Regions from separate parts of the Microbispora sp. KK1-11 genome, predicted to be linked through region 1. Evidence: predicted binding sites of a transcription regulator. Region 1 holds the regulator's gene; the other holds the start of a gene.
What was found. Region 1 encodes LexA, which represses DNA repair genes until DNA is damaged. Its sites were predicted from a motif close to TCGAACANNTGTTCGA; they were not measured.
Positions count from the first base shown of each region.

Region 2: the regulator LexA is predicted to act here: its motif matches at 3,849-3,864, upstream of FLW16_RS03310 (DUF6504 family protein).

Region 1 covers NZ_VIRJ01000012.1:119,737-127,123, forward strand. Annotated here, with positions in the region: gene FLW16_RS45250 (cellulase family glycosylhydrolase) at 1-1,161, shown strand, start outside; gene lexA (transcriptional repressor LexA) at 1,252-1,968, opposite strand; gene nrdR (transcriptional regulator NrdR) at 2,401-2,865, shown strand; gene FLW16_RS19115 (vitamin B12-dependent ribonucleotide reductase) at 2,983-5,898, shown strand; gene FLW16_RS19120 (SDR family NAD(P)-dependent oxidoreductase) at 6,230-7,000, shown strand; gene FLW16_RS19125 (alpha/beta fold hydrolase) at 7,113-7,387, opposite strand, start outside.
Region 2 covers NZ_VIRJ01000002.1:86,992-94,378, reverse strand. Annotated here, with positions in the region: gene FLW16_RS03330 (LamB/YcsF family protein) at 1-330, opposite strand, end outside; gene FLW16_RS03325 (NRAMP family divalent metal transporter) at 347-1,588, opposite strand; gene FLW16_RS03320 (GntR family transcriptional regulator) at 1,777-2,475, shown strand; gene FLW16_RS03315 (hypothetical protein) at 2,545-3,777, shown strand; gene FLW16_RS03310 (DUF6504 family protein) at 3,939-4,205, shown strand; gene FLW16_RS03305 (DNA polymerase III subunit alpha) at 4,285-7,387, shown strand, end outside.

The DNA.
Region 1 (7,387 bases):
TCCACCTGGATCAGCGACTGGAAGTCGCTGGCCCAGCACTACGCCGGCAACACCACCGTCATCGGGGCCGACCTGCACAACGAGCCGCACGCCGACGGCACCGACCCGAACGCGACCGGCTCCTGCTGGGGCTGCGGCGACGAGTCGCGCGACTGGCGCCTGGCGGCCGAGCGCGCGGGCAACGCCATTCTGTCCGTCCAGCCCAACTGGCTGATCTTCGTGGAGGGCGTGAGCTGCCCGAGCGGCGGCCTGTCCAACACCTGGGACAACGACCCCAGCAACGACGAGGACTGCGGCTGGTGGGGCGGCAACCTCACCAAGGCGGGGCAGTACCCGGTGCGGCTCAACGTGGCCAACCGGCTCGTCTACTCGCCGCACGAGTACGCCACGTCGGTCTACCACCAGGCGTGGTTCGACGACCCGTCGTACCCGGCGAACATGCCGGCCATCTGGGACAAGTACTTCGGCTATCTGTACAAGCAGAACATCGCGCCGATCATGGTGGGCGAGTTCGGCACGACGCTCGCCAGCAACATCGACAAGATCTGGCTCCAGGAGCTCATGAAGTACATGGGCAGCGGGGTGAACGGCATGTCGTTCACCTACTGGTCGTGGAACCCCAACTCGGGTGACACGGGCGGCATCCTGAAGGACGACTGGGCGACGGTCGACCAGGCCAAGCAGAGCATCATCTCGCCCTACCTGATCCCGCCGACCGGCGGCAACCCGACGCCGCCGGTGTCGCCCTCGGCCTCGCCGAGGGTGTCCCCGTCGGTCTCGCCGTCGGCGTCTCCCTCCGCGTCTCCATCCGCGTCTCCCTCCGTGTCGCCGTCCGCGTCTCCTTCGTCGCCGGGCGGGAAGACCTGCACCGCCACGTACAAGGTCGCCAACCAGTACCCCGGCGGCTTCCAGGGTGAGGTCACGGTCAAGGCGGGTTCCTCGGCCATCTCGGGCTGGACCGTGAAGTGGGCCTTCCCGAACGGCCAGAGCATCAGCCAGCTCTGGAGCGGCGCGCTCAGCGCGAGCGGCGCCAACGTCACGGTGACGAACCTGTCCTACAACGGCGCGCTCGGGGCCGGGGTCTCGACCACCTTCGGCTTCAACGGCAGCTGGTCGGGCACCAACGGCGTTCCCTCGCCGGTGAGCTGCACCGCCTCCTGACGGCGGACCGAACACGGCACAGCACAAGCCCGGCGCTCTCGTGAGCGCCGGGCTTGTCCCTGTGCGGCGTCCGGAACCGGTGAGCCGCTGCTACAGCTTGCGCAGGACGGCCGTCACCTTGCCGAGCACGGTGGCCTCGTCACCGGGGATCGGCTCGTAGTTGGGGTTGTGCGGCACCAGCCACACGTGCCCGTCCTTGCGCTTGAACGTCTTCACGGTGGCCTCGCCGTCGATCATGGCGGCCACGATGTCGCCGTTGTCGGCGACCGGCTGCTGCCGCACCACGACCCAGTCGCCGTCGGCGATGGCGGCCTCGATCATCGAGTCGCCCGAGACCTGGAGCAGGAACAGCGTGCCCTCGCCCACGAGCTGCTTGGGCAGCGCGAACACGTCCTCGATGCTCTGCTCGGCGAGGATGGGACCACCGGCCGCGATGCGGCCGACCAGCGGCACGTAGGCCGCGGTGGGCCGGTTGAATCCGGACTCCTCCTCGGAGGTGGCGTCCGGGTCCACCCACAGCACCGGCTCGCCCGGCAGCCGGACCTCCAGGGCCCGGGGGCGATGGGGATCACGCCGGAGGTAACCCTTACGCTGGAGCGCCGTGAGCTGGTGCGACACGCTGGAGGTGCTGGTCAGCTGGACCGCTTCCCCGATCTCCCGCATGGACGGCGGATAGCCGCGCTGCTGGACCGAGTCGCGGATCACCTCGAGGATCTTCCGCTGCCTGGGGGTGAGGCCAAGCGAGTCGCGCCTGCGAACCGCGAGGTCGCTGACGCCATCCGCTTGCTCACTTCGGTCACTCACGATGCCACCTCTCAATCCGTGTTCCTCATGTCGCACAGAGCGACCGTACCGCGATTCAAGATCACCGTCAAACAATTGTTCGATATCCAGCGAAATCGCCGATCTCGCCGTCCACATCATCGTACGGGAGTTCGATCGATCCCGTGTTCGATTTACCCGATCTTCTCTGGTCGCAGTACGCCCAGGTCAGAAGCCGTACGGAAATCGGCGGGGAAAGGCGCGTAAAGGGCGTATTCCACGGCGGGCGGGGCAGTTGATGCGGCCGTGACTGGAGGTGCGACACGCGCGCCGAACAGGCACTTCCCCGCCCAACGCCGGTTCGACTTGCGTTCAAGGTCGGGCGCTCCTACGGTTGGACCACAACATCTAGTAGTCACAGCGGTGTAAGTTCACCACACCTTGTGTTCGGGGATGTGCGTTCAGGGAGGCGATGAAGTGCACTGTCCGTTCTGTCGCCATCCGGACACCCGGGTTGTGGACAGCCGTGCGGCCGAGGACGGGGCGGCGATCCGCCGTCGGCGCACCTGCCCCGAGTGCGGGCGCAGGTTCACCACGCAGGAGACCGTACTGCTGATGGTGAGCAAGCGCAGCGGGGTCACCGAGCCGTTCTCCCGGGAGAAGGTCATCGCCGGTGTGCGGCGGGCCTGCCAGGGACGCCCGGTCGGTGAGGACTCCCTCGCCCAGCTCGGGCAGCGGGTCGAGGAGAGCATCCGGGGCACCGGCGCGGCCGAGATCGCCTCTCACGAGGTGGGCCTGGCCATCCTCGGTCCGCTCCGCGACCTCGACGAGGTGGCCTACCTGCGCTTCGCGTCGGTCTACCGCAGCTTCGAGACGCTGGCGGACTTCGAGGCGGAGATCGAGCGGCTCCGCGCGGCCCACGGCCCGGGGGGCGAGGAGTAGGTGCCTTCCCGGGGGACCGGGACGAGGCGGCGGCGCGCGACGGCGCGGCGCGACGATGAGGTTGTAACGAGCGTGGTCCGAAAGAGGGGCTCCACCGGGCCCTGGGAGGGGGAAGTCATGACGGAGACCGTGAGCGGCACCGTATCGGGCGCAGGGGGCCGGCCGGGCAAGCGCCCGCGCAAGGGTTTGAAGATGAAGCGCGTCTTCACCACCCCGGGCGTCCACCCGTACGACGAGGTCCGCTGGGAGCGGCGCGACGTCGTGATGACGAACTGGCGGGACGGCTCGGTCAACTTCGAGCAGCACGGCGTGGAGTTCCCGGACTTCTGGTCGGTCAACGCGGCCAACATCGTCACCACCAAGTACTTCCGCGGGGCGGTGGGCACCCCGCAGCGCGAGTCGAGCCTCAAGCAGCTCGTCGACCGGGTCGTGGGCGTCTACACCAGGACCGGCGTCGAGAACGGCTACTTCGCCTCCGAAGAGGACGCGGAGATCTTCGACCACGAGCTCAAGCACGCGCTGATCCACCAGATCTTCAGCTTCAACTCCCCGGTGTGGTTCAACGTCGGCACCCGCTCGCCGCAGCAGGTGAGCGCCTGCTTCATCCTGGCCGTGGACGACACGATGGAGTCGATCCTCGACTGGTACAAGGAAGAGGGCGTGATCTTCAAGGGCGGCTCGGGCTCGGGGGTCAACCTCTCCCGCATCCGCTCGTCCAAGGAGCTGCTGTCCAGCGGTGGCACGGCCAGCGGCCCGGTCTCCTTCATGCGCGGCGCCGACGCCTCCGCCGGCACCATCAAGTCGGGCGGCGCCACCCGCAGGGCGGCCAAGATGGTCGTCCTCGACGTGGACCACCCCGACATCGAGGAGTTCATCGAGACCAAGGCGCGCGAGGAGGACAAGATCCGCGCGCTGCGCGACGCCGGGTTCGACATGGACCTCGGCGGCAAGGACATCGTGTCCGTCCAGTACCAGAACGCCAACAACTCGGTGCGGGTCTCCGACGAGTTCATGCGCGCCGTCGAGGCCGGCGGGAATTTCGGCCTGCGGGCCCGGCTGACCGGCGAGGTCATCGAGGAGGTCGAGGCGCGGTCGCTGTTCCGCAAGATGGCCCAGGCCGCCTGGGAGTGCGCCGACCCCGGCCTGCAGTACGACGACACGATCAACGACTGGCACACCTGCCCCGAGACCGGGCGCATCACGGCCAGCAACCCCTGCTCGGAGTACGTCCACCTGGACAACTCCTCGTGCAACCTCGCGTCGATCAACCTGCTGAAGTTCCTGCGTGACGACGACTCCTTCGACGTCGCGACCTTCGTGAAGATGACCGAGCTGATCATCACCGCGATGGACATCTCGATCACCTTCGCCGACTTCCCGACGCAGAAGATCGCCGAGACCACCCGGGCGTACCGCCAGCTCGGCATCGGCTACGCCAACCTGGGCGCGCTGCTGATGGCGACCGGCCACGCGTACGACTCCGACGGCGGCCGGGCCATCGCGGCCGGGATCACCTCGCTGATGACCGCCGTGTCCTACCGCCGCTCGGCCGAGATCGCCGGGATCGTCGGCCCGTACGACGGCTACCAGCGCAACGCCGAGCCGCACAAGCGGGTCATGCGCAAGCACGCCGCGGCCAACGACGACCTGCGCACCCTCGACGACATGGACAAGGCCCTGCACGCCGAGGCCACCCGGCAGTGGCAGGAGTGCCTCAGGCTCGGCGAGAAGAACGGCTACCGCAACGCCCAGGCGTCGCTGCTCGCCCCGACCGGCACCATCGGCCTGATGATGGACTGCGACACCACCGGCATCGAGCCCGACCTGGCGCTGGTGAAGTTCAAGAAGCTCGTCGGCGGCGGCTCGATGCAGATCGTCAACCAGACGATCCCGCGGGCGCTGCGCCGGCTCGGCTACCTCGAGGAGCAGGTCGAGGCCATCGTCGAGTACATCGCCGAGCACGGCCACGTCGTGGACGCCCCCGGCCTGCGGCCGGAGCACTACGAGGTGTTCGACTGCGCGATGGGCGAGCGGGCCATCGCCCCGATGGGCCACGTCCGGATGATGGCGGCCGTCCAGCCGTTCCTGTCGGGCGCCATCTCCAAGACCGTGAACCTGCCCGAGTCGGCCACGGTGGACGACATCGAGCAGGTCTACCTGGAGGGCTGGAAGCTCGGCCTCAAGGCCCTGGCCGTCTACCGCGACAACTGCAAGGTCGGCCAGCCGCTGTCGGTCGCGAAGAAGACGTCCGAGGAGGTCCCCGCCGAGACTTCCGCCGAGAAGGAGCCGATCGTCCAGGTCGTGGAGGTCGCGCGGCCGACCAGGCGGCGGATGCCGAACCAGCGGCCGAGCACCACCACCCGCTTCACGGTGGGCGGCGCCAAGGGCTACATGACCGCCTCGTCCTACCCCGACGACGGCTTGGGCGAGGTCTTCCTCAAGATGTCCAAGCAGGGCAGCACGCTCGCGGGCGTGATGGACGCCTTCTCCGTGGCGATCTCGATCGGCCTCCAGTACGGCGTGCCGCTGGACACGTACGTGCAGAAGTTCGTCAACATGCGCTTCGAGCCTGCGGGCATGACCGACGACCCCGACGTCCGGATGGCGCAGTCCGTGATGGACTACATCTTCCGGCGGCTGGCGCTCGACTACCTGCCGTACGAGGACCGGGCGGCTCTGGGCATCTTCTCCGCCTCCGAGCGGGCCGCGCAGCAGCGCGGCGAGGACCCGGCCGCGCTCCAGGACGTGGACACCGCCGCCCTGGCGCAGTCCGCGCCCATTGAGAGCGGGCAGGCCGCGCCTGTCGAGAAGGCGCAGTCCGCGCCCGCCGAGGCGAAGCCCGCCGAGGGTCCGTCCGCCGGGCAGGTCGTGCCGGTGGCGGTGCCGGAGCCGCGCCGGGTCGGCGCCTCGCTGGAGAGCCACCAGGGCCGTACGGCGGACGCGCCGCTGTGCATGACCTGCGGCACCAAGATGCGCCCGGCCGGCAGCTGCTACGTCTGTGAGGGCTGCGGCAGCACCAGCGGCTGCAGCTGACCAACCACCCCGTGAGCGAAGGGGGCCGGCGAGAGCGCCGGCCCCCTTCGCCTTTCTCGACCGCGTGACTTCTCCGCCTGAGCACGGGGGAAAATCACCGGCGACGAAACGATCCGTTTCGACGGCATTTAAATTGGCGCAGCGGCTTTAACGGTTGCCCCAAACAATGTACGAATCTTTCCGGCGAGAAAGGGAATTACTTCCCGAGGGTCGGCCGAAGAAGACCATGGCATGCATATCCGGAGTCTCCTGGCTCTGCACAAACTGTGAGGATGCCTGAGACGGCGCGAAGCCGTGGAACGCGCCACCGACCTGCTCCGGAAGGTAGATCATGGACATTCGCGGCAAGACGGTCCTCGTCGCCGGCGGCACCTCCGGGCTTGGTTCGGGAGTCGCACGACATTTCTCCGCGCGGGGCGCGAACGTCGTCATCGTCGGCCGGCGCGGCGCGCTCGCCGCCCAGATCGCCGACGATCTCGGCGAGAACGCTCTCGGGATCGGCGCCGACATCGGCGACGCCGAGGCGGTCGCCGCCGTCGTGGCCGCCACCCTGGACAGGTTCGGAACGATCGACATCAACGTCAACACCGCCGGCATCCTCGCGCCCGTCATCCTCGTCACCGACTCCGGACGGCCCAGCGATACGACCGTGCTGACCCGGCTCGTGAGCACCAATCTCATCGGCACGTTCAACGTCATGAGCCACGCGGCGGCCGTGATGCTTGGCAACGCCCCCGACGAGGACGGTGAGCGGGGCGTCATCATCAACACCTCCTCCGTCGCCGCCCGCGAGGGAACCACCGGATTGGTCGGATACGCCGCGACGAAGGCCGCCATCGAGGGCATGACCCTGCCGGCCGCCCGCGAGTTCGCCGGGCGGGGAATACGCGTCAACACCATCGTCCCCGGGGGCTTCGACACCCCCATGGTGAACGACTATGCCGACGAGGACATGAAGGCGGAGGGGATCAAACAGTTCCTCAATCCTCGCCGGCTCGGGACCCCGGACGAATTCGCGGCGTTCGCCGCTCACATCGTTGAGAACAGATATTTCAACGCCGCCAATTCCAGGCTCGACGCGGGTTATCGCATGCCACCGTGAGAACGTCGTACTCTTCGCCGCGTCCGCACGGGTATCTCCGACACCTTGTGCGTTCACGGATAGGGCGTGCTTTCCGATAGGGGCCGGCGAGCGCCGGCCCCTGCGCCTTCTCTCAGACCGCTGCGGTCACGCGGTCCAGGTGGCCGGTGATGACGGCGGTGAACGCGGCGGGGTCCTCGAACGGCAGGCCGTGGCCGCCGGGGACGGTCACGAGCTCGGCGTGGGGGATGAGCCGGGCGAGCTCGCGCTGGTGGTGCGGCGGCACGATCCGGTCGTCGGCACTGGAGACGATCAGCGTCGGCGCGGACACGTGTGGCAGCAGCTCGGTGATGTCGACGGAGATGTCGGCCAGAGCCTGTCTGGCGAACCCCTCCTCCGTCCCGTCGA
Region 2 (7,387 bases), on a different contig from region 1:
CGGCTTGACGTACCTGACCCTGGTGCCCGCCACCCGCGCGAAGGCGTCCAGAGCGCCGATCTGGTAGATGACGTCGTCGGCGAGTTCGACGGGCGGCACGTCGACGAAGCGCCGCCCGAAGCCCGCCAGGTCGCGGTAGCCGACCTGGGCGCCGATCACCACGCCGCGCGCGGCCGCGGTCTCGCACGTGCGCCGCATGATCACCGGGTCTCCGGCGTGGAACCCGCAGGCGACGTTGGCGCTCGTGACGATCGACAGCAGCGCGTCGTCGTCGCCGAGCGTCCACTGGCCGAAGCCCTCGCCCAGGTCGGAGTTGAGGTCGATGCACATGGTCGGGTAGGGCACGTCAGCTCCAGAGCGCGCTGATCCCGCTGAGGGAGTTCCAGCCGAGGTAGATGGTCAGCGCCCAGGCGAGTACACCGATGCCGAGCAGCCAGACAGGGTAGCGATACCCGCCCATGAGATCACGACGGCGTGCGGCGACCCAGAGGATCACCGCCAGACCGACGGGCAGGATGAGGCCGTTGAGCGCTCCGGCGAGGATCAGGAGGTTGGCCGGAGCCTTGCCGAGGAGGAGGAAGACCGCGGTCGAGACCACGATGAAGGCCACCGTGATCCATGAGCGGTAGCGGTCCGTCCGGGGCGAGAAGCTGGCGAGGAACGACACCGACGTGTACGAGGCGCCGATGACCGAGGTGATGGCCGCGGCCCACAGGACGACTCCGAACAGCCTCAGGCCCAGCTCGCCCGCCGCGCTCCGGAAGATGTCGGCGGCCGGGTTCGCCGAGTCGGCGGCGAGCCGGAATCCTCCGGCCACCACGCCGAGCGAGGCGAGGAAGAGGATCACCCGCATGACTCCGGTGACGAGGATGCCGGTGACCGAGCCGCGGGAGATCCGCCCGGCGTTCCGCGGCCCGGTCACGCCCGCGTCGATGAGCCGGTGCGCCCCCGCGTAGGTGATGTAGCCCCCGACCGTGCCGCCGATCAGCGTCGTGACGGCGAGGAAGTCGACCGTGTCCGGCAGGACCGTCTGCCGCAGGGCCTCGCCCACCGGCGGGTGGGAGACGATCGCCACGTACAGCGTCAGCGCCACCATCACGACGCCGAGGACGACGACGATCCGGTCGACGGCCACCCCGGCCCGCCTGCTGAGGAAGATGGCGACGGCGATCAGGGCGGACACCGTGCCGCCGATCTTGACGTCGATCCCCGCGAGGGCGTTCAGGCCGAGTGCCGCGCCGCCGACGTTGCCGATGTTGAACACCAGGCCGCCGAAGGCCACGAGGACGGCCAGGAGATATCCGGAACCGGGCAGCACCCGGTTGCCCAGCGTCTGGGCGCGCATCCCGGAGACGCCGATCACCCGCCAGACGTTCAGCTGGACGGCGATGTCGACGAGGATCGAAGCGACGATCACGAACGCGAACGCCGCGCCGAGCCGCGCCGTGAACGTCGTCGTCTGAGTGATGAAGCCGGGGCCGATGGCGCTCGTGGCCATGAGGAACATCGCGCCGAGCAGCGCCGAGCGCCGCCCTCCGCTCGTGGTGCCCGCGGGTGAAGCCGTCTTGGTGCCGGGGGGTCGGTCCATGCGAGACTCCTTTGCTCACCTCCCCTGGAAGCTAGAGGATTGTTCAACAAGTCATCAAGCCTCTTGTAGGTTACTTCTCCGCCACACCTGGGTGTGATCGGGCGAAGCCCGATGGTGATCGCTGGATTCCGGCGACACGCCGCGGCCTAAGCTGGGGGTGATCCGGCGGTCGAGAAGGGGTTGCGGCGATGACGGCTATGGCGGACTGGGCGGCACGGTTGAGCGCGGCTCGGCCGGTGCTCGATCGGGCCAGCGCCGCCGAACTGGTCGCCGACGTCCTGCGGGAGAACGTCATCGACGGCTCCCTGCCCCCGGGCACCCGCCTGTCGGAGGAGACGATCGGCAACCTGCTCGGCGTCTCCCGCAACACCCTCCGAGAGGCGTTCAGGCTGCTGTCGCACGAGAACCTGCTGGTGCACGAGCTGCACCGCGGTGTCTTCGTCCGCAAGCTCGCCGCGGCCGACGTGGCCGACATCTACGCGATGCGGCGCATCCTGGAGACGGCGGGCGTACGGGCGGCCGTCACGGCCCCGTCCGAGGCGGTGACGGAGGTGCGGCGCCACGTCGAGGAGGGCCGGACAGCAGCGGAGAGCGGCGACTGGGCGGCCGTCGGCACCGCCAACATGCGGTTCCACCGCGCGATCGCCGCGCTGCTCGCCAGTCCCCGTGTGGACGAGACCATGGCGCGCCTGCTCGCCGAGCTGCGGCTGGCCTTCCACGTGATGGGCGAGCTCAGGACCTTCCACGAGCCCTACCTGGAAGACAACGCGCGCATCGCCACGTTGCTGATCGACGGCGACCACGAGCGGGCCGAGCGGGAGTTGCTCGCGTACTTCGACACCGCGGAGGCCCAGCTGCTGGCCGCCTACGCGGAGCGCGCGGGCTGAGCCCAGGGGGCACGGCCGGCACAGACGGGTTCGGCAGAACCGGATGCGGGCCCGCCGCGTCCTACGGATATGCGGACGCGGATTCTGCGGGTGACGGCGGCGCTGGCCGCGATGGTGCTGCCGGCGGCGTGCGCGTCGACCACGCCTCGCGATCTCGAGACCTGGAACGAGACCGACGCCGCGGCCGCCACGGCCGCCGCGCGGGAGCGGCCGTCGCCCTCCTGCCCGACCGGCTCGCCGACGCCGCAGCCGAGCCCGGTCCGGGGCGGCGGGTGGCGCGCCGCCTACTACGACTACCGCGACCGCATCACGGGCCTGGCCGTGACCCGCGAGGGCACCGTGTGGGCGGCCGGCACGCGTGTGCCCGAGGCGTGCGGGCCCGAGACGAACGCGCCGCTGCTGCTGCGCGGGGACGGCGGGCGGTGGCGCGAGGTTCCGGCCCCGCCGCTGTCCGAGCCGCGTGCCGTGGCCGCCTCGTCCGACCGCGACATGTGGCTGTTCGACGAGAAGACCGCCGCGCACTGGAACGGGCGGAGGTGGACGGCGGCGCCCGGCCCGGGTGCGGAACCGGAGCGGGTGCACGCGGCGGCTCCCGGCGACGTCTGGGTGATCCAGAAGGCGAACTTCCTGGACGGGGCGGGAGGTGCGGAGGAGCCCTGGAGCTCCTGGTCGGATCTGCGGCGCTGGGACGGCAGGGCCTGGCGCACGACACGGCCGCCGCTGGTCGCCAAGGACGTGGACGGCCTGCCCGGCGGCGAGGTCTGGGCGGCCGGTTCCATCCGGGGCCGGGCCGCCGTCGCCCGGTGGAACGGCTGGTCCTGGAGCACGGTCCCGCTCCCCGCGGTCCCCGCGCTGCACCGCGGCCAGCTCTCCGAGCTCGTGGACCTCGCGGTGGACGAGTCGGGCAGGGTGGCGGCCGTCGGCTGGGTCGCGTGGGTCTGCGGCACCCAGGAGGAGGACGTGACCTACTGCGGCCGCACGCTGTTCCTGCGGCGGGAGAACGGACGCTGGAGCTACAGTCTGCCGACGGAGCCCGAGCTCGACCCTCACCTGCGACTGGAGGCCGACGGCCGGGGCGGGTTCTGGCTGTTCTACGCGAAGAACGAGTGGAACACGGCGGTCGGTCACCTGTCGGGCGGCCGGTGGACGTACGGGACGTTTCCGGCGGGTCCGCTCGGGCACACCCGGGTGGCGGCCGTCGTCAGGGGGCCGGGGACGGCGCGCGTCTGGGCGGCGGTGGCGGACGCCACCGAACAAGAGGGGCCGCCCTACCGGGGCGGCGGGATCTGGCTCGGCGAGTGATCCGCCGGCGGAGGCGCTTCCTGGGGTTTCGCTCCCGGAAACGGGCCGCGCCGACTTGCGTTCACCCCGCTGGGAACGTATGTTCGAAGTAGCGGCGATTCTGCCCGAATCATCCGCCCGTCTTCCCCCGGGTGGCCACGAAGCCACAGGGAGAAGGAGTCTTGAGCAGACTTTACGGCGATCCGATCGAGGTGTGGGTCCGGGGCGGGCACCCTGCTCAGTTCGTCTGGCGTGACCGGCTCTACACCGTCCGCGAGATCCAGGACCACTGGGTGGTCGCCAGGGAATGGTGGAAGACCTCGGACGCCGATCCCGGCGAGCGGCGCTTCTGGCGGGTGGGGGCCGCGGCCGGCAAGGAGGTCGGGACCTATGAACTGCGCTTCGACACCGCCAGCGGCGGCTGGCTCCTGCTGAGGGCCTGGGACTGATGGGAACGCTCCAGCTTCCCACGACGACCGGGGGACGGGCCGCTGGAGGACGGACCGGGGGACGGACGGGGGCGCGCCTGTGACGCACGCCTTCGCCCACCTGCACGTGGCGTCCGCCTTCTCGCTGCGGTACGGCACCGCGTTCCCGGCCGCCCTCGTCCGGCGGGCCGCCGAGCACGGCATGGACACGCTGGCGCTGACCGACCGCGACGGCCTCTACGGCGCGATCAAGCACGTCATCGCCTGCCACGAGCGGGGCGTCCGCCCGGTCGTCGGGGTCGATCTCGCCCTCGACGGCGCCTCTTCCACGCCGGGTTCTTCCACGCCGGACGACCTGTTCGGCGGCGGCCTGCCGTCCGGCCGCCGCACCGGACCCGGGCACGGGCATGGACCCGGGCGTGGGCACGGACACGGGCGCGGACACGGCCGGGGGACGGCGGCCGAGCCGGCGCGGGTCGTCGTGCTCGCGCGCTCGGACGGCTGGGCCTCGCTGTGCCGCCTGGTCACGGCCGCCCACCAGGTGGGGGAGCGCGGCGCGCCGTACGTCACGCCGGGGATGGTGGCCGAGCACGCGACCGGCCCGGACGGCGGGCCGCGGCTGACCGTGCTGCTCGGGCCCCGTTCCGGCGTCGGCCGCGCGGTGGCCGAGCGGCGCGACGACCAGGCCAGAGCCCTGCTGGCCGCCTGGCGCGCGGTGGTCCCCGACCTGGTCGTCGAGGTGTCCGACCTGTACGGCTACCGCGACGCGAACATCGCCGCCCGGATGATCGGGCTGGCCGACTCGATGGGCGTGCCGGTCGTGCTGACCAACGCGGTCCGCTACCTGGACGCCGCCGACCACCAGGTCGGCAACGTGCTCGACGCGGCGCGCAAGCTGGTGCCCCTCGACGGGCGGCACCTCGACGACCCCACGGCCCACGCGTACCTGAAGGACGGCGCCGAGATGGCGCGGGTGGCCGCGCGGATCTGCGGCGGCGACACCGGCCGGGCAGCGCGGCTGCTGTCCGAGACGCGCCGCGTGGCCGGCAGATGCGTGCTCGACCCCGTCGAGGTCGTGCCCCTGCTCGAACCCGAGCGGCCCAGGCTCCACCTGCCGGAGGTCGGCGAGGACCCGGTGCCCCTGCTGCGGCGCCGCTGCGAGGAGGGGCTGGCCCGGCGGGGCCTGGAGCGCTCGGCCGAGGCCCGCGACCGGCTCGCCGCCGAACTCCACGTCATCGAGAAGAAGCGGCTGTCGGGCTACTTCACGTCCGTCGCCGGCATCACGGACATGATCCGGGCGATGGGCGTGCGGTGCGCGATCCGCGGCTCGGGGGCGGGCAGCCTGGTCAACTACCTGATCGGCATCGGCGAGGTGGATCCGCTCGAACACGGCCTGCTGATGGAGCGCTTCCTGTCGGAGGGCCGCAAGGGCCTGCCCGACATCGACATCGACGTGGAGTCGGCCCGCCGCCTCGACTGCTACCGCGCGATCCTCGACAGGTACGGCGAGGATCGGGTGGCCTGCGTGTCGATGATGGAGACCTACCGCGCCCGCAGCGCGATCAGGGACGTCGGCGCCGCCATGGGCCTGCCGCCGCACGAGATCGACGTCATCGCGAAGGCGTTCCCGCAGGTGCGGGCCAGGCAGATCAGGGCCGCGCTGTCCGACCTGCCGGAGCTGCGCGACAGCGGGCTCAACGACCGGTCGCTGGAGACCGTGTTCCGCTTGGCGGAGCGGCTCGACGGGCTGCCCCGGCACATCGCGCTGCACCCCTGCGGCGTGCTGGTCGGCAACTCCACGCTGCGCGACCGCACGCCGGTCGAGCGGAGCCTGCTGGAGTTCCCGATGTCGCAGTTCGACAAGGACGACGTCGAGGAGGCGGGCCTGCTCAAGCTCGACGTGCTCGGCGTGCGCATGCAGTCCGCCCTCGCCTACGCCCTCCAGGAGGTCGAGCGGGTCGAGGGGCGGCGGATCGACCTGGACGCCGTCCCGCGCGACGACCGGGAGACCTACGACATGATCCGCCTCAGCCGCACGATCGGCTGCTTCCAGATCGAGTCGCCGGGGCAGCGCGAACTGGTCGCGAAACTGGAGCCGCGCACGATGCACGACCTGATCGTGGACATCTCGCTGTTCCGCCCGGGACCGGTCAACTCCGACATGGTCACGCCCTATCTGGAGACCAGGCACGGCTTCCGCGAGGCGCGCTACCCGCACGAGTCGCTGCGCGACGCGCTCAGGGAGACCAACGGGGTGGTCGTCTTCCACGAGCAGGTCATGAAGGTCATCGACATCATGACCGGGGCCGGGCTGTCGGAGGCCGACCGGGCCCGCCGCGCCCTCGGGACGCCGGAGGGCCGCGAGGCCGTACGCGCCTGGTTCGTGCCGCTCGCCAGGGAGAACGGCTACGCCCCCGACGTGGTCGAGCGGGCGTGGAAGGTGCTCGACGCGTTCGGCGGGTTCGGGTTCTGCAAGGCGCACGCGGCGGCGTTCGCGCTGCCCACCTACCAGTCGGCCTGGCTGAAGCGGCACCACACGGCCGCGTTCCTCGCGGGCGTGCTCACCCACGACCCCGGCATGTACCCGAGCCGGGTCATCCTCGACGAGGCCCGCCAGTGCGGGGTGGACGTCCTGCCCCTCGACGTCAACCACTCGGGGAAGACCTGGCTGGTCGAGCGTACGGGTCCGGCGGGGGACGGGCCCGGGGAGTTCGGCCGCGGGTACGGCCTGCGGGTGCCGTTCTCGGCCGTCCGCGGGGTGAGCGAGGCCGAGGTGGACCGCATGGTGGCGGCCCGGCCCTACACCTCGCTGGCCGACTTCTGGGAGCGGGCCCGGCCCTCACGGCCGGTCGCCGAGCGGATCGTGGAGGTCGGCGGGTTCGACGCCCTGCACGGCCTGCGGCCGGGGGAGCCGCGCTGGCGGCCGGGACGGCTGACCAGGCGCGACCTGATCGCCCAGGTCGGCGCGCTCGACCGCGGCTCTCCGGTGGGCGCGGCGGGGCAGCTTCCGATGGGGTTCACCGATCGGGTCACGCCCGGCGAGCTGCCGGAGATGACCGAGGCCGAGGCCGTCGAGGCCGAGCTGGAGATCCTCGGCATGGACGTGAGCCACCACGTCATGGACTTCTACCGCGACCTGCTCGACGCGCTCGGCGTGACACAGGCCAGGGATCTGCTCCGGCAGCGCAACGGTGCGGAGATCC